4 regions of the Intestinimonas sp. MSJ-38 genome follow, and region 1 is predicted to be linked to each of the others. Evidence: predicted binding sites of a transcription regulator. Region 1 holds the regulator's gene; each other region holds the start of a gene.

The links. The regulator LexA, encoded in region 1, represses DNA repair genes until DNA is damaged. The targets are predictions, from matches to a motif close to CNAACANNTGTTNG.
Region 2: a site for LexA is predicted at 1,872-1,885, ahead of KQI26_RS04635 (putative DNA modification/repair radical SAM protein). Genes of this name have one in related genera too.
Region 3: a site for LexA is predicted at 2,536-2,549, ahead of dinB (DNA polymerase IV). Genes of this name have one in related genera too.
Region 4: a site for LexA is predicted at 1,908-1,921, ahead of uvrB (excinuclease ABC subunit UvrB). Genes of this name have one in related genera too.

What each region holds. Positions count from the first base shown of each region.
Region 1 covers NZ_JAHLPO010000002.1:145,255-149,515, reverse strand. The annotation lists gene KQI26_RS02005 (glycosyl transferase family 2) at 194-1,270, opposite strand; gene KQI26_RS02000 (hypothetical protein) at 1,274-1,990, opposite strand; gene lexA (transcriptional repressor LexA) at 2,212-2,802, shown strand; gene recG (ATP-dependent DNA helicase RecG) at 2,812-4,261, shown strand, end outside.
Region 2 covers NZ_JAHLPO010000005.1:42,251-46,511, reverse strand. The annotation lists gene KQI26_RS04640 (M20 family metallopeptidase) at 1-933, opposite strand, end outside; gene KQI26_RS04635 (putative DNA modification/repair radical SAM protein) at 1,915-3,216, shown strand; gene KQI26_RS04630 (TIGR03915 family putative DNA repair protein) at 3,198-4,007, shown strand; gene KQI26_RS04625 (metalloregulator ArsR/SmtB family transcription factor) at 4,052-4,261, shown strand, end outside.
Region 3 covers NZ_JAHLPO010000006.1:77,678-81,938, reverse strand. The annotation lists gene KQI26_RS05650 (double-cubane-cluster-containing anaerobic reductase) at 1-778, shown strand, start outside; gene KQI26_RS05645 (DUF3343 domain-containing protein) at 780-1,019, shown strand; gene KQI26_RS05640 (amidohydrolase) at 1,077-2,432, opposite strand; gene dinB (DNA polymerase IV) at 2,569-3,738, shown strand; gene KQI26_RS05630 (DUF3795 domain-containing protein) at 3,741-4,133, shown strand; gene KQI26_RS05625 (hypothetical protein) at 4,245-4,261, shown strand, end outside.
Region 4 covers NZ_JAHLPO010000004.1:182,122-186,382, reverse strand. The annotation lists gene KQI26_RS04425 (hypothetical protein) at 1-179, opposite strand, end outside; THF riboswitch at 286-387, shown strand; gene KQI26_RS04420 (folate family ECF transporter S component) at 452-1,051, shown strand; gene KQI26_RS04415 (RadC family protein) at 1,187-1,879, shown strand; gene uvrB (excinuclease ABC subunit UvrB) at 1,995-3,965, shown strand; gene uvrA (excinuclease ABC subunit UvrA) at 4,029-4,261, shown strand, end outside.

The DNA.
Region 1 (4,261 bases):
AGGGTAGGGCCAGTAGTCCTTTTGGCTATCCCGTTTTTTTGACAATCTAAGCAAAAGGGCATCCGCCTAAGCGGACGCCCTTTTGCTTCTTTATTGTTGTGGGGGGAATAAAGAGAGGTATGTTGCTGATATCATAATAACACACTCAAAAAAAAAGATGTGGACGGTTTGTAAAAAAAATTTGAAAAATATATTATTTCTCCCCTTGGTAAAAGGCCAGATTCTGCTGTAATCGTTGGTTTTCCGGCTCTTTTTCCAAGGCCCTGGCTCCATAGAAACAGGCCTTCTCTTTTTGGCCCAGATGCCAGAAGGCCAGGGCGGACAGATCCCAGGGCACGCTGCCCCAGGCAAAATCTTCATTGATATAGGTTTTATCCCGCTGGGTAATGGCCAAAGCGCTTTGGCTCATGAGCAGCACTCCGGGCCAATTTTCTTCCTGGGAAAAATACCAGGCACACTCCACATACCCCTCCCGCAGGGAAGGAGCTTCCGCCACCGCCCGGTAAAACCAGCGCAGAGCCTCTTTCCGCCGCCCGGTCTCCAGACAGCACCGGGCCAGATAGCGCATGGAAGCGGCCCGCTCCGCTTCCCAGGTGGAGCGGGGGAGTGCCAGGTGGCGCAAAAGCTCCTCTTCGGCTTTGTTCCAATCCCCCTGATACATATACTCCCGGCCCAGGTAGTGAGCGCAGCGGGGGGCCTCCGGCTCTTCCCGGGCGGCCAGCTCCAAAAGGGGCAAGTACTGTCCCCGGGATTTCTGGGGATCGGGCCAGTGGTGCAGAGAGACCCCGGCAGCCTCTCCCAGGGCATATTCTTTTTCCCCCTGCCATTGCAGCACTTCGTGCACCGGATAATGCCACACAAAACCATGACGACGGTGGATCTTGTTCTGCCAGAATACCATGCCCTCTCTTCCATCTTCTCCATGGCTCCACACAAAGCGGCACCGGTATTGAGGGCAGGACTGCATCAGGGCCGCTTGTTCCAGCTTTTTTCGCCAGCCTTTTTCAAACACCTCATCCAGATCGGTACAGACGCACAGGTCGGCATCCTGGGGCACCAGATCCAGGGACAAATTGCGGGCTTTGTCAAACCGCCAGGGGACGACCTCCCGACAGGCCACCCAAGCCCCCCGGGAAGCCAGGGCGGCCGGAGTGCCGTCCTGGCTTCCTGTGTCCAGCACATAGACCCCATCGGCCTCTGACATGGAATCCATCCACCGGTCTGCAAAGGCTTTTTCGTCTTTGCAGATGGCATACACATAGATTTTCATGGCTCAGCCGTCCAACCGAAGCACGGTGAGGGACAGATCCTGATACAGGCCGTCTTCCAGGCAGATCACCTGGAGCTTTGCCCCCTGAGTGGCCAGAATCGCTCCCAGGGATGCGGTTTCCTTGCCCCGCCAAAGTCCTCCGGGCACGGCCTGGCCGTCCAGCAGCAGCTGAAGACCGGCTTCTTCACCGGAGTAATCCTGGGCCCGGCCCTGGAGCAGCACCAGATAGGCACCCTTTTCCAACCGGATGCCCTCTTCCTCCATACAGATGCTATCCCCCTGCTGAGCTGCCAGGGCCAGTTTCAGCGCCGTGTCTTTTTCCCCTCGCTGGCCGCCCACCACCGGGTCCACACCGGTGAGATAATCATGGGCGGGTGCATCCCAGGAACAGACACAGGAGCAGGAACAGGGCTCACAGGGGCAGGGAGGACAGGGGATACAGGGACGATTCTCTTTGTCCTCCTCTTTCTCCGGTCCGGAAGGACACTGGCAACTGAGACTTAGTCCCTCGGGCACCCACTGGCCGCTTTCTCTGGCCCATTGGAGAAGGGGGCTTTCGGGAAGGGACTGCTGCACCTCCTGCTGGAGCCCTTCCTTTTCCTCATAACTGCCGTCGGGCCGCACCCGCACCACCCGGCGTACCCGGTGAAGGAGCGGGGTTTCCTCCGTCTCCTCTCCGGAGGCCCGGCTGGTCTTTTGCTTCCAATCGATCTCCTTCAACAGGGATCCCTCCTTGTTTCTCGTAAAACTTTTCGATGGAGCCGGGGCAGTCCTCTCCCAGGCCCCAAAGCCATTACAATGACAGCATATGCCGCAGCAGAACTTCCTGTGCCCATCCAAAACCGTTTTTCCATGGATCGGAACAAATGTTTGCCTCATCCCGTATTTTATGGTATACTATATACAATTCTATGCCATAGACCGTCCCTTGAGGTGATCCCATGAAAAAACTCAGTCCCATGCGCCAAAAGATTTTGGACTATATCTCCCGCTATACCGACGAAAATGGCTATCCTCCCGCCGTGCGGGAGATCTGCCAAGCGGTGGGGCTCCGATCCCCCTCCACGGTCCACTCCCATCTGAAGATCTTGCAGGAAGGGGGATTTTTGGACAAGGGCGAGGGCCGCACCCGGTCCATCACCCTGAAAAACCATCCCACCGGCGTGAAGAAGATCCCGGTGCTGGGAGTGGTCACCGCCGGCCAGCCCATCCTGATGCAGGAGGATATTCTGGGCTACATCCCCTTTGAATATCACAGCGGGGAATATTTTGCCCTGCGGGTCCGGGGCGACAGCATGATCGGGGCCGGTATCCTGGATGGGGACGATGTGATCGTCCGCCGTCAGGACACCGCCGATCAAAAGGCCATCGTGGTGGCCATGCTGGAGGATGAGGCCACCGTCAAGCGGCTGGACAAATCCAATGGCCATGTGCGCCTGCTGCCGGAAAACCCCGCCTATGAGCCCATCGATGGGGACGATGCTCAGATCCTGGGCCTGGTGGTGGCGGTCTACCGCCAATACCAGCGCTAGGTGTATCCCATGAGCCATCTCACAGACGATATCCGCACCCTGCGGGGTGTGGGGGAGAAGAAGGCCCAGCTTTTTCACAAGCTGGGCCTTTTCACCCTGGGAGACTGCCTGGAGCACTTTCCCAGGGAATATGAGGACCGCAGCCGCTTTTATCCCATCGCCCAAGCCCCCGTGGGGGAAAATTGCTGCATTCTGGCCACCGTGGCCCAGCCCCCTTCCACACGGCTGATCCGCAAAGGGCTGAGCATCACCAAACTGCGGGCCTTTGACGAAAGTGGCCAGATCGATCTGGTATATTTCAACCAGCCCTATCTCAGCTCTCAGCTGCGCCAGGGGGAGGAATACGCCTTTTTCGGCAAAATCGAAGGAACACTGCTGAAAAAACAGCTGACCAACCCTCAGTTTGAACCGGCCGGGCGAGGGATGATCACCGGACGATTGCTTCCGGTCTACCGTCTCACCGGCGGGCTGTCCCGCACGCTGATGCTCCAGGCCACCTCCCAGGCCATCCAGTATACCGACGAGCTCACCGAAAGCCTGAACGAAGAAATCCGCCAGCAATATGACCTGTGCCACATCCGCTATGCCTATGAAAACATCCACTATCCCGTCCATCGGGAAGCCCTGGAAGAGGCCCGGAAACGGGTGATTTTTGAGGAGTTCTTTCAGTTTGCCTGCGGTTTGCAGCTGATGGGACAGCAGAATATCACCGCCCAGGGCATCGGGCTCACCTGGTATTCTCCAGAGGAATTCTACCAGGTTCTTCCTTTCTCTCCCACCGGCGCCCAGCGGCGGGCTGTGGCCGAGGCCTTTGCCGACATGACAGGAGGCAAACGGATGAGCCGCCTGGTGCAGGGGGATGTGGGCAGTGGCAAAACCATGGTGGCCGCCGCCTGTCTGTGGCTGGCCGCCAAAAACGGGATGCAGGGGGCGCTGATGGCCCCCACCGAGCTTCTGGCCCGGCAGCATTACGAATCCCTCCAGCCGCTGATGGAGCAATGCGGCATCTCCTGCGCTCTGCTCACTGGCTCCACACCCAAAAAACAGCGGGAAACCATGCTGGAAAAGTTGGGTCAAGGGGAGATCTCTGTTCTCATCGGCACCCATGCCCTCATCGAAAACAATGTGGTCTTTTGCCGTCCGGCCCTGACCATTACCGATGAACAGCACCGCTTCGGCGTGCAGCAGCGGCAGCTTTTGTGGGACAAGGGGGCGGACACCCATTCTCTTGTGATGAGCGCCACGCCCATTCCCCGCACCCTGGCCCTGATGCTCTACGGCGATTTGCAGGTGTCGGTGCTGGACGAACTGCCCCCGGGACGCAAACGGGTGGAGACCTACGCCGTGCCCCCCAGCTATCGCCCCCGGCTGGATGCCTTCATCCAAAAACAGGTGCAGGAAGGGGGACAGGTGTACATCGTCTGTCCTCTCATCGAAACCGAAGAAGGGGAGGACGAGC
Region 2 (4,261 bases), on a different contig from region 1:
TTCGCCCAGTTTTTCGCTGATCACATCGTTTGCGTGATAATCGGAATAGGCGGCCACCTGGCGGATGTCCACGGTGGTGCCGGTGATGAGGGCGGCGCCGCGGGCGCAGTCGCTCACCCGCTCAAACAGCTCCTTCACCTGGGTGACCTTGGGGGCCCGGATGGCATAGAGCACCTGGGCCTCGGACTGCACCACATTGGGAGCGGTACCGCCGGTGTTGATGATGGCATAGTGAATGCGGGCCTCGTCGATCATATGCTCCCGCATATAGTTGACGCCCACATCCATGATCTCCACGCCGTCCAGAGCGGAGCGGCCCAGATGGGGCGCACCGGCGGCATGGGCCGATTTGCCGTGGAAGGTGTAGAATACCCGGAAGTTGGCCAGGGAGCCGGAGGGGGTCACCTGGTTCATCCAGCCGGGATGCCATGTGATGGCGATGTCGCAGTCGGCAAAGGCGCCATCCCGCACCAGGAATGCCTTGCCGCCGGCATTTTCTTCGGCGGGGCAGCCATAATAACGAATGGTACCGGGCAGATCCTTTTCCGCCATGTATTCCTTCAGGGCCACAGCAGCCGCCAGGGAGGCCGTGCCCAGGAGATTGTGGCCGCAGCCGTGGCCGTCGCCGCCCTCCTGCAAGGGACAGCGGCTGGGCTCGTCGGCCTTCTGGCTCAGGCCGGACAGAGCGTCGTATTCACCCAACAGGGCGATGACCGGTTTGCCGGAGCCGTATTCGGCGATAAAGGCGGTGTCCTCCCCGGCGATGCCCTTCTTCACCCGGAAGCCCTCCTGCTCCATGTAAGCGGCCTGGCGCTCAAAGGAACGGAACTCCTGGAACCGGGACTCGGCAAAGCCCCAGATATCATCGCTGATGGAGATGAATTCGTCACTCCGGTTCTGGATCAGCTGACTCAGGTCTTGTGTGTAGCTCATGGTATCTTCCCTCCTGCAAAGTTTTTGCACTCGATACTTCATACTATAAACCCTCCCTTCCCTTTCTTGCAAGGCGGGGAGAAGGAAAAAAACCAGCGCCAAAACTGTGTAATTTGCCCACCAGCGTGACGCCAGCGTGACGCTGGACCCAAAACTCTCCCAGGCTGTATGCGCTGCTACGCCTAATTGCTCCGGCGCTGGCAAGCCAACACCGGTAGAAGCCCGGGTGAAGTCCTGGCCCAATGTCGCAGAAAAGGATGGTTGTGTGCGATCCGGCAAAGACAGGAACGGCGGCGGAGGCTCGCCACAGCCCCCCTTGTGCAAAGGGGGGACAGCATGGCAAAGCCATGCAGGGGGGATTGTGAAGCAGATTGCATCATTTTGCTTGGTTGTTTGACTGGGTGCGGCAGCACCGCCTGACCGTCCGGACACCGGACCGGCAGCACCGCCTGACCGTCCGGACACCGGACCGGCAGCACCGCCTGACCGTCCGGACACCGGACCGGCAGCACAGGTGGCCAGCGGCGGTACTCCGCCAATCCCTCAGTCAGCGTTCGCCGACAGCTCCCTTTGCACAAGGGAGGTCCGGTGGCCGGACGGCCATACTGTCTTTGCCTTGGCTCGTTGTGCTTGCCTGGGCAAAGAGAGTATGACAGCCCAGGCACTGGGCTTGCCCAGCGCGGCAGCGCAGTATGGCCGCGGCGGCTCACCGCCGGCTCGCCACAGCCCCCCTTGTGCAAAGGGGGGACAGACCGCCGCAGGCGGACAGGGGGGATTGTGAAGCAGATTGCATCATTTTGCTTGGTTGCTTGACTGGGTGCGGCAGCACCGCCTGGCCGTCCGGACACCGGACCGGCAGCGCAGTATGGCCGCGGCGGCACGCCGCCGGCTCGCCGCTTGCAAAACAGATGTTCGTATGCTATAATAGCCATAACGCACAAACATTTGTTCGAACTTTCTCACACAAAGGAGGTCTGTTTTGTGGACAGGCTCCAGAAACTCCGCATCCTCACCGACGCCGCCAAATACGATGTGGCCTGCACCTCCAGCGGCACCCAGGGCCGGAACATCCCCGGCGGAACGGGCTCCTGCGCCGCCCAGGGCATCTGCCATTCCTTTTCCGCCGATGGCCGGTGCATCTCCCTGCTGAAAGTGCTTCTCAGCAATGACTGCGCCTACGACTGCCGCTACTGCACGAACCGCCGGTCGGCCCCCACGCCCCGGGCCTCCTTCACCCCCCGCGAGCTGGCCCAGCTCACCATGGACTTCTACCGCCGCAATTACATCGAAGGCCTGTTCCTCAGCTCGGCCGTCCACGGCTCCCCCGACGAGACCGCCGAACAAATGATCGAAACTCTCCGCATTCTCCGCCAGGAATACCGCTTCGCCGGGTATATCCATGCCAAAGCCATCCCCGGCTGCGACAGCCGCCTCATTGCCCGCCTGGGCCTTCTGTGCGACCGGATGAGCATCAACATCGAGCTGCCCTCCCAGGCCTCCCTCCAGCTGCTGGCCCCCCAGAAGAGCAAGGCGGGCATCCTGGGGCCCATGGGCCAGATCGCCGGGCGCATCCAGGAAAACCGGCGGGATCTCACGGTCTTCCGCCACGCCCCGGCCTTTGCCCCGGCGGGCCAAAGCACCCAGATGATGGTGGGGGCCACCGGGGAATCGGATCTGCAGATCCTCCGGCTCACCCAAAGCCTGTACCGGAAATACCAGCTGAAACGGGTGTTTTTTTCGGCCTATCTGCCCATGGTGGCCGACGAACGGCTGCCCGCCCTGGACACCCAGCCGCCCCTGCTCCGGGAGCACCGGCTCTACCAGGCCGACTGGCTGCTCCGCTTCTATGGCTTCACCGCCGGGGAAATTCTGGAGGAGGACGCCCCCAACTTAGACCCCCGCCTGGACCCCAAATGCACCTGGGCCCTGCGGCATCTGGACCAGTTCCCGGTGGAAGTGACCACCGCTCCCTATGAACTGCTGCTGCGGGTGCCCGGGCTGGGGGTGCGCTCGGCCCAACGCATCGTCAAGACCCGCCGCCACTGTCCCCTCACCTTTGAGGGCCTGAAAAAACTGGGAGTGGTGCTCAAACGGGCCCGGTACTTTATCACCTGCCGGGGCAAAGCCCTGGAAAGCCTGGTCTATGCCCGGGAGCCTTTGGAGCAGGCCCTGCTGCTCCAGCGCCTGCGGGAAGGCCCCAGCCCCTATCCGCAGCTCTCTTTGTTCGACACCCCCGCCCAACTGCCAAAGGAGGAAAATCTGTTATGTCTCGGTCCGATGTAGTCTATTATTATGACGGCAGCTTTTATGGCTTTCTCTCCGGCGTTTTCGACGCCTTTGCCCAAAAGGAGGAGCCCATGCTCTTTCTCTCCCAGGAGGAAGAGGAGCAGCCTTTGCTGTTTGACAGCCACTTCGTGGAAACAGACCCCCAGAAGGCCCGGCGGGTGCTGGCCGGAGTCCAGCGCACCCTGGGCAGCCGCGGGGTGGACATTGTGCGGGAAGGATTCCTCACCCGCCTGCCCCAGCGGGAGTATTTGCTGCTGAAATTCCTGCGCCAGGGCTTCCAGGAGGGGCCGCAGCTGCTGGCCCAGCTGACAAGGGAGCCTTTGTGCTCCCTGCTCTCCGCCATCCGGAAGGCCAAAAACGAAGCCCATCTGCTCACCGGCTTCATCCGGTTTTCCCGCTGTGAAACCGGGGTCTATGTCTCCCGCATCCGGCCCAAAAACCAGGTGCTTCCCCTGATCAGCGGCCATTTCTGCCGCCGGTTCTCCGATCAGCCCTTTCTGATCTGGGATATCACCCACCGCATGGCCCTTCTCCACCAGCCGGGGAAACGGCCCCAGGTGCTGCCTCTGGAATGCCTGGACATGCCCGCCCCCTCCCCCGAGGAAGAGGAGATCCAGAATATGTGGCGGGCCTTTTACAACACCCTGGCCATCCCGGCCCGGGAGAATCCCCGCTGCCGCATGACCCATATGCCCAAACGCTTCTGGGAATTTCTCACCGAGCTCACCCCGCCTCCGGCCAAAAACGAAGAAAAAGCATTGACATTTTTTAATGAGATGGTACAATAGGGTCAGGTCATTAAATAGACTATTTTTAATGCGAGGTGGAAACCATGGAAAGATCCCTCCCCCAGTTGGAAGATGTTTTCTGGGCCGTAGCCGATGAGGTTCGGGGCCAGATCCTCACCATGCTCCGCGGCAACGAGATGTGTGCCTGCAAGATCCTGGAGCATTTTGATATGCGCCAGCCCACTCTTTCCCACCATATGAAGATCCTGTGCAATGCGCAGCTGGTGACCAGCCGCCGGGATGGCCGGTGGGTC
Region 3 (4,261 bases), on a different contig from region 1:
CCAGATGAAGCGGGAAAAGGACATCCAGGATTGGGCCTATGAGATCCGTTTGTTCATGGAAAAGGTGGAGGAAGTCACTGGCAACAAGGTGACTCCGGAAAAGTTGGGCGCTGCCATCAAGCTGATCAACGACAAGCGCCGGGCCCTGGCCCGTCTCTATGAGACCCGGAAAAACAAGAACCTGCCCATCAGCGGCAAGGACGCTTTGGTGATCTCCCAGATCGCCTTCTATGACGATCCTACCCGCTTCACCCAGATGACCAACAAGCTGTGCGACGAGCTGGACGAGCGCATCAAGAACGGCGTCAGCGTTTTCCCCCAGGGCCAGAAGCGCATCCTGCTCACCGGTACACCTTTGGCTGTGCCCAACTGGAAGCTGCACCACATCATCGAAACCAGCGGCGGCGCCGTGGTGGCCGAAGAGATGTGCACCGGTACCCGGTACTTCGAAAAGCTGGTGGATGAGACCCAGACCACTCTGGATGGCCAGATCGAAGCCCTGGCCCGCCGTTATATGAACATCAACTGTGCCTGCTTCACCCCCAACACCGCCCGGATCGACGACATCCTGCGTTTGGCGGAGGAATACCAGGTGGACGGCGTCATTGATGTGAACCTGAAGTTCTGCAGCCTGTACGATTCCGAAGGCTATCATGTGGAACGGGCCTTGAAGGAAAAGGGCATCCCGGTGCTGGGTCTGGAAACCGACTACACCGATCAGGACGAGGCTCAGCTGCGTACCCGCATCGGCGCCTTCCTGGAGATGCTGGGCGAATAACATGGACTCTTCCCAGATGGTGGGGTATGTGATTTTTCCCAATCACACCAATGCCCTGCGATTATACCAGCGGCTGAAAGGGGAGAAGATTCCCTGCACATTGGCCCCAACGCCCCGGGAGTGCAGCGTCTGCTGCGGGGTTTCTGTCCGGCTGTCCCAGGTGGAGGACATTCCCCGGGTGAAAGAGCTGATACAGGAGGAAGATGTGCAGGTGGAGGAGATTGCCACGCTGCCCCGATGAAAACAACAATAAGGCCCCCGGCGGAAAGCTTCCGCCGGGGGCCTTTTCTGTATGGATTTATTCTTTTCCCACAATGGGCAGGGGTTCGGGATCGACGGTTTCGGTGCGCTGCATCCCATCCATGAAGGCCAGGTATTCTTCCTTGGTCATGGGAGCCTTGTAGTGCTCGATGTTTTCTTTCGCCTTTTCCGCGCCGTTTTTCATCAGCCGGTAGGCCGTGAGGGCGAAGATCTTGGCGGTGACCACATAGGCCAGGTACTCGTCTTCCACCCGCACATCCGGGTTGTGGAGGTTGCCCACATAGCCGCCGGTGCAGAAATGAACCAGGGGCATCAGCGTGGCCACATCACCGAAGTCATCGCTGCCGGTGGCGTGGGTCAGCATATCCCGGCGATGGTGATAGGGGCCCATGGCGTCCAGATCCTGCAGGACACTTTCCAGTACCTGGGTATCCGGATTGACCACGCCGGACATATAGCCAGCCATGGTTTCGATGGTAACGCCGCAGCCGGTGGCCATGGCGGCGGCCTTCAGGGAGCGGTCCACCTTTTTGGCGGCGTCCAGATAGGCCTCGGGGGTTTTGCCCCGGACGGAATACTGCATGGTCACATGATCGGCGATCACATTGACGGCGGTGCCGCCGCCGGAGATAAAACCGTGGACCCGCACGGTGTCCTCGTCCCGGAAGCTCTCCTGCTGCAAAGCGATATTCACCATGGCCGATGTGGCGGCGTTCAGGGCGTCGATGCCCTCGTGAGGGGCGTCGGCGGCGTGGGAGGAGCGGCCCTGGAAGGTGACAGTCTTGTTCACAAAGCCGTTGCTGCTGCTGTTATAGATGCCGTAATCGGCGCCGGGGAAGGTGTGGTGGCCCAGGGCGATCTGGATATCGTCAAAGGCTCCCAGGCGGATTAGCTCGCATTTGCCGCCGCCGTAGCCCAACTTGCCATCTTTCATCATCTGGGATTTGAACTCGATGTCCACAAATTCTTCGGCCGGCACCGCCATGAAGCACAGATTGCCTCCCATGGCCTGGGCCACTTCCGGGTCGCAGAGGGCTATGGCCGCACCCACAACGCCGGTGAGCTGGGCATTGTGGCCGCAGCAATGGGAAGCACCGGTTTCGCTCCAGGCGTCGGGATGATTGGGAATGGGCAGGGCGTCCATCTCACCGATCACCGCCAAGGTGGGGCCTTCCTGGCTTCCCTTGGGCTTGAGATAGCTTTTCACGCCGGTGATGGCCAGGCCGGTCTCACAAGTGAGGCCCAGTTTTTCCATTTCTTCCACAAATTTCTGGCTGGTGCGATGTTCTTTGTATCCCAGCTCAGCGTGGCAGAAGATATCCCGGCCAAAGGCCATGATCTCGTCTTTTTTGCTGTCGATGATCTGACAGATTTTTTCTTCGATCCGATCCATTGGTTTTTCTCCCCTTTTCCTGCCCCGAAGGGCGATATATATACATTATAGCGGATTTTCATACTACTTGTAAAGGGGCAGGGGAGTGTGATATGATAAAAACAGAACATTCGTTTGAGACAAAGGAGGGGAGAACATGGGCCGGCAGATCCTGCATGTGGATATGAACGGCTTTTATGCTTCGGTGGAGATGATCTTCCATCCGGAGGCCCGGGATGTGCCCATGGCGGTGGGGGGAGATGCCCAGGCCCGCCACGGCGTGATTCTGGCCAAAAATGAGCTGGCCAAGCAGCGGGGCGTCAAAACGGCGGAGACCATCTGGCAGGCCAGAAAAAAGTGTCCGGAACTGTTGCTTTTGCCCCCTCATCACGATTTGTATCACCAGTATTATGAAAAGGCCAACGCCATTTACCGCCGGTTTACCGATCAGGTGGAGCCGGCCAGCATCGACGAAAGTTATCTGGATGTGACGGGGAGCCAGGCTTTGTTTGGAACAGGGGAGGAGATCGCCCACCGCATCCGCCGGGCGGTGAAGGAGGAGTTGCAGCTCACCGTTTCGGTGGGGGTGTCCTTTTGCAAGACCTTTGCCAAAATAGGCAGCGACTTGAAAAAGCCTGACGCTGTCACCTGCATTCCCCGGGAAAAGGTGCCGGAGATCCTCTGGCCTTTGCCCATTGAACAGATGCTGTCGGTGGGGGCCGTGACGGCGGCCCGGCTGCGGCAGAAGGGCATCGGCACCATTGGTGATCTGGCCCGGCAGAGCCGGGAAACGCTGGAAGAGATGATGGGCAAGCATGGAGCCAGTCTGTATCTGGCGGTGCACGGCCTGGAGGAAGACCCGGTGCGCCGCTGGGGGGAGGGGGAGGACCCTAAGTCCATTGGCCGCAACCGCACCTTCCGCCAGGATGTGGTGGGAGATGAGGCGGTGCGCCGGGAGCTTCTGGCTCTGTGCGAGGATGTGGCCTGGCGGCTGCGGCGCCAGGGAATGCGCTGCTGGGGGGTGCAGGTCACCATCAAAGACCCTCAGTTTGTCACCATCGACCGTCAGGGCAAACTGGATGAGCCGGAAAATGTCATGACGCCTCTGTTTCAGGCGGCCTGGCAGGTTTATCAGCGCTCCTGGAAGGAGAATAAGCCCATCCGGATGCTGGGGGTCACCGCCATTCGCCTCACCCGGGAAGCGGGGCAGATGAGCCTGTTTGACGATGGGAAAAAAGAAAAACTCAGCCAGTCCATCGACGGCATATGGGATAAATTCGGTCCCGGGGCCATCCGCCCTGCCGCCCTGCTGAAAAAGGAGGACTGAAAATGAACCGGGAAAAGGGAATAGGTTTTTGCGGCCTAGCCTGTTGTTTGTGTGAAGGAAAAGAAGGGTGTCTTGGTTGCCGGGAAGGCACCTGTCCGGAAAAAGAACGGTGCCGCCCCTATGAGTGTGCCCAAAGCAGGGCCTTGGAAGGGTGCTGGCAATGTGAAGAATTCCCCTGCCAGGCCCCGGTGCTGCAAAGCCTTCGGACCCAGGCTTTTGTGGGGTATATCAGCAAATTCGGTATGGAAAAAATAATGGACCGGCTGGAAGAAGGAGAAAAGGATGGAATCGTGTACCACCACCCAGGCCTGCTCACCGGCGATTACGATGGGATGGAAAGTGAAGAAGATGTGTGGGTCCTGCTGGAGGGGAACAAAAAGCCGCAGAAAGCCTGATCCTGTCATGAATTGTTAAGAAATTCGTTGGAAAAATCCAGTGGTATGGGGTGGGTTCTTTCTGTTATACTGTACAAAATACGCCGGAAAGGAAAGCAGAAGGAGGAGCCCATGGAGCTGAGGTTGAC
Region 4 (4,261 bases), on a different contig from region 1:
TCCTTCTTTTCACGGATTCCGGAAAACCGGTTCCCTCCAGGGGCAAAACCATTATAGACCTGATTCTCCTTGTTTGCAATCCTTTTTACACAAATTTTAGCTTCTAGAGCATCGCTTCTCCCGACTGCTTTGTTTTTCTCTTTAAATCGCCCGTTTTCTCCTGTTATCTTCCTTTTCACTTATTTTATCCTCCAAAATTCTCCTTGGTTTTTCGTACCAAATGACGAACAATTCCCCCTTTTCATTCGGCTCCCAATCGTGTATACTGTGTTTGTCAATCAACCTGACAGAGTAGGCGGATATGGGTCAAGTGCTGAAGGGACGGGGAGTTGCCCTTGGGACGAAAAGCCGTTTTGGCTTGCCGTAGATTCGCCGCATCCCGCTGTCACATACCGGAGCGGCGGCCAGACCTCCTCTATGTGGCAATCACAAACTGAGGAGGTATTTTTTTATGCCTGAAAAAACCTATCTGTCCCCCCTGAGCCCCGCTTTCTGGATCGCATCGGTGAAAGAATTCAAACACCTGCGCACTCTGGTGATCGCCGCTTTGCTCTCGGCCATCTCCATTGCCATGGGCGGCCTTTTCATCCCGGTGAGCGAAAGCCTGCGGGTGTATTTTTCCTTTATCCCCCGCGCCATCCTGGGCGCAGTGTGCGGACCTGTGGTGGGCCTGGTGGCCGGAGCGGTCATCGACCTGACGGAGTTTTTCCTCTTCCCCTCAGGTTTCAGCTTTTTCCCTGGCTATACCCTGAACACCATGCTGGGCGTTTTCTTCTATGGACTGTTCCTCTACCGGCAAAAGCCCAACCTGCCCCGGCTGGCCGGCGCCCGTATCTGCATTGCCTATCTCATCAATGTGGGGCTCGGCTCTCTGTGGAACGCCATTCTGCTGGGCAAGGCCTTCTGGTTCTATGCCGCCAAAAGCCTGGTGAAAAACACCGTGATGATCCCCATTGAAGTGATCGTCCTGCTGGTGCTGTTCAAGGCTCTGGAGCCGATCCTCCAGCGTTCCGGGCTGATGCCTTCGGCCAAGACCGGCGCCCGCCGCTGATTTCATACTCCCATCCTAAATAAAAAAGACGGGCTGCCGCCCGTCTTTTTTTCTGCGTTCCAAGGCCTTGCCAAAAACAGGCCGCCCCGTTACAATAGATATATATGTATGAAAAAACAAAGGGGAGCGGACACTATGGGTATACACGACGGCCACAGAGAACGGATGCGCCAACGCTATGACCAAATGGGCGCCGATGGGTTTCACGACCATGAAATGCTGGAAATGCTTCTCAGCTGCGCTCTGCCCCGGGTGGATACCAATCCCATTGCCCACGAGCTGCTTCATGTATACGGCTCGCTCCATGGCATCTGCCATGCGCCCCGGGAGTCTTTGCAGAAGATCCCCGGCATCGGCCCCAATGCCGCCACTTTGCTGCGGCTCATTCCCGGCCTGTGCCGGATGTACTATTCCGAGCAGGAGACCCATGTGATCCTGAACAGCCCGGAAAAATGCGCCGCCTATCTGATTCCCCGGTTCATCGGCCGGACGGTAGAAACCGTATTTCTCATATGCACCGACAGCAAACACCGTTTGCTCAGCTGCATCCTGCTGGCCACCGGCAACTTAAACAGCGCCGCCGTCAGCTCCCGCTCGGTGGTGGAAATCGCTTTGCGCTTCAATGCCGCCCATGTGATACTGGCCCACAACCATCCCAATGGAGTGGCTCTGCCCTCGGAAGAGGACCTGCACACCACCGACCGGTTGTTCAATGCCCTGGCCGGCGTCACGGTGCGCCTGGTGGATCACATCATCGTGGCCGACAATGACTATGTGTCCATGGCCGATTCCGGCTACTTTTCCATGAACACTTCCTATTATCCATAACATCCAGTATCCGGCAAATGGTTGTGTCGGAACAAATGTTCTGCTATAATGTTGCCAGAAGCGCCGCCTTATTTGGCGCGGCGCCTTTTACTGCCCAAAGCAAAGGAGGGGCACTATGCCGGAATTTCAGATCGTCAGCGATTACAAGCCTTCGGGAGATCAGCCGGAGGCCATCGAAAAACTGGCCCAAGGTGTGGAACTGGGTCTGCCGGAACAGACCCTTTTGGGCGTCACCGGCTCAGGCAAAACTTTCACCATGGCCAACATCATCCAAAAAGTGCAGCGGCCCACCCTGGTTCTGGCCCACAACAAAACCCTGGCCGCCCAGCTTTGCTCGGAGTTCCGGGAGTTTTTCCCCCACAACGCCGTGGAGTTTTTCGTCTCCTACTACGATTACTACCAGCCGGAGGCCTATATTCCCTCCACCGATACCTATATTGAAAAAGACTCCGATGTGAACAGTGAACTGGACCGGCTGCGCCACTCGGCCACCTCGGCCCTGTTTGAGCGGCGGGATGTGATCATCGTGGCCAGCGTCTCCTGCATCTACTCCCTGGGCGACCCTATCGACTATGCCAACATGGTGATCTCCCTGCGCACCGGCCAGGTACGGGACCGGGACGAGATCTGCCGCAAGCTGGTGGAGATCCAGTACGAGCGCAACGACATCAGCTTTGACCGCAACCGCTTCCGGGTGCGGGGAGATACCCTGGAGATCCATCTGGCCTACACTGACGACTACGCCATCCGGGTGGAGTTTTTCGGCGACGAGATCGACCGGATCTCCGAGATCAACATCGTCACCGGTCAGGTGCGCCGGGTGGTGGACCATGTGGCCATTTACCCCGCCTCCCACTATGTCACCCCCAGGGACAAGCTGGAAGTGGCCATCCGGGAGATCGAGGAAGAGGCCAAAGAGCGGGTGGCCTTCTTTGAAAAAGAGGGCAAACTCATCGAAGCCCAGCGGATCAAGCAGCGCACCGCCTATGATATGGAAATGCTGCGGGAAATCGGCTTTTGCAGCGGCATCGAGAACTATTCCCGGGTGCTTTCCGGCCGGGCTCCCGGCTCAGCTCCTCACACCTTGCTGGACTATTTCCCCAAAGACTTTTTAATGATCATCGACGAATCCCATGTGACCCTGCCCCAAGTGCGGGCCATGTACCATGGCGACCGGGCCCGGAAGGAAATGCTGGTGGACTACGGCTTCCGCCTGCCCTCGGCCTTTGACAACCGGCCGCTCAACTTCCCGGAATTCCAGGAGCGAATCAACCAGGTGATCTATGTCAGCGCCACCCCGGGAGAATACGAGCGCACCCGCTCTTCCCAGACGGTGGAGCAGGTCATCCGCCCCACGGGACTTCTGGACCCGGAGGTCATCGTCCGGCCGGTAGAAGGCCAGATCGACGATCTGATCGACGAGATCCGCCAGCGGGAAAAACAGAAGGAACGGGTGCTGGTCACCACCCTTACCAAGCGGATGGCCGAGGACCTTACCGACTATCTCCGCCAGGAGGGCATCGCCTGCCGGTATATGCACCACGACATCGACACCATCGAACGGATGCAGCTTTTGCGCGATCTCCGTTTGGGCGAATTTCAGGTGCTCATCGGCATCAACCTTCTGCGGGAAGGTCTGGACCTGCCGGAAGTGTCCCTGGTGGCCATTCTGGACGCCGACAAGGAAGGCTTCCTGCGCAGCGAGACCTCCCTCATCCAGACCATCGGCCGGGCGGCCCGAAATGCCCACGGCCAGGTGATCATGTACGCCGATACCATCACCCCCTCCATGGACCGGGCCATCCGGGAAACCCAGCGCCGCCGGTCCATTCAGGACGATTACAACAAGCGCCACGGCATCACCCCTAAAACGGTGTTCAAAAGCGTGCGGGATGTGATCGAGATCTCCCGGGACGCCAGTACCCTGGCCATGCCGGCGGACAGCCTGAAAAAAATGACCAAGAAACAAAAGGAACTGACCATACAGAAGCTGGAAAAGGATATGCAGGAAGCGGCCAAGATGCTGGAATTCGAATACGCCGCCGTGCTCCGGGACCAGCTGAAAAAGCTCCGGGAGGAAAAATAGCCTCCCCATCCCAGAAGAAAGGCCCCCGGGGTATCATCCTCCGGGGGATTGGTTTGGAAAAATATGATCGACAAAATCATCGTCAAAGGGGCTCGGGCGCACAATCTGAAAAATGTGGATGTGACCATTCCCCGGGATACCCTCACCGTGGTCACCGGCATTTCCGGCTCGGGCAAAAGCTCTCTGGCCTTTGACACCATTTACGCCGAAGGCCAGCGCCGGTATGTGGAATCCCTTTCCTCCTACGCCCGGATGTTTCTGGGGCAGATGGAAAAGCCCGATGTGGACTCCATTGA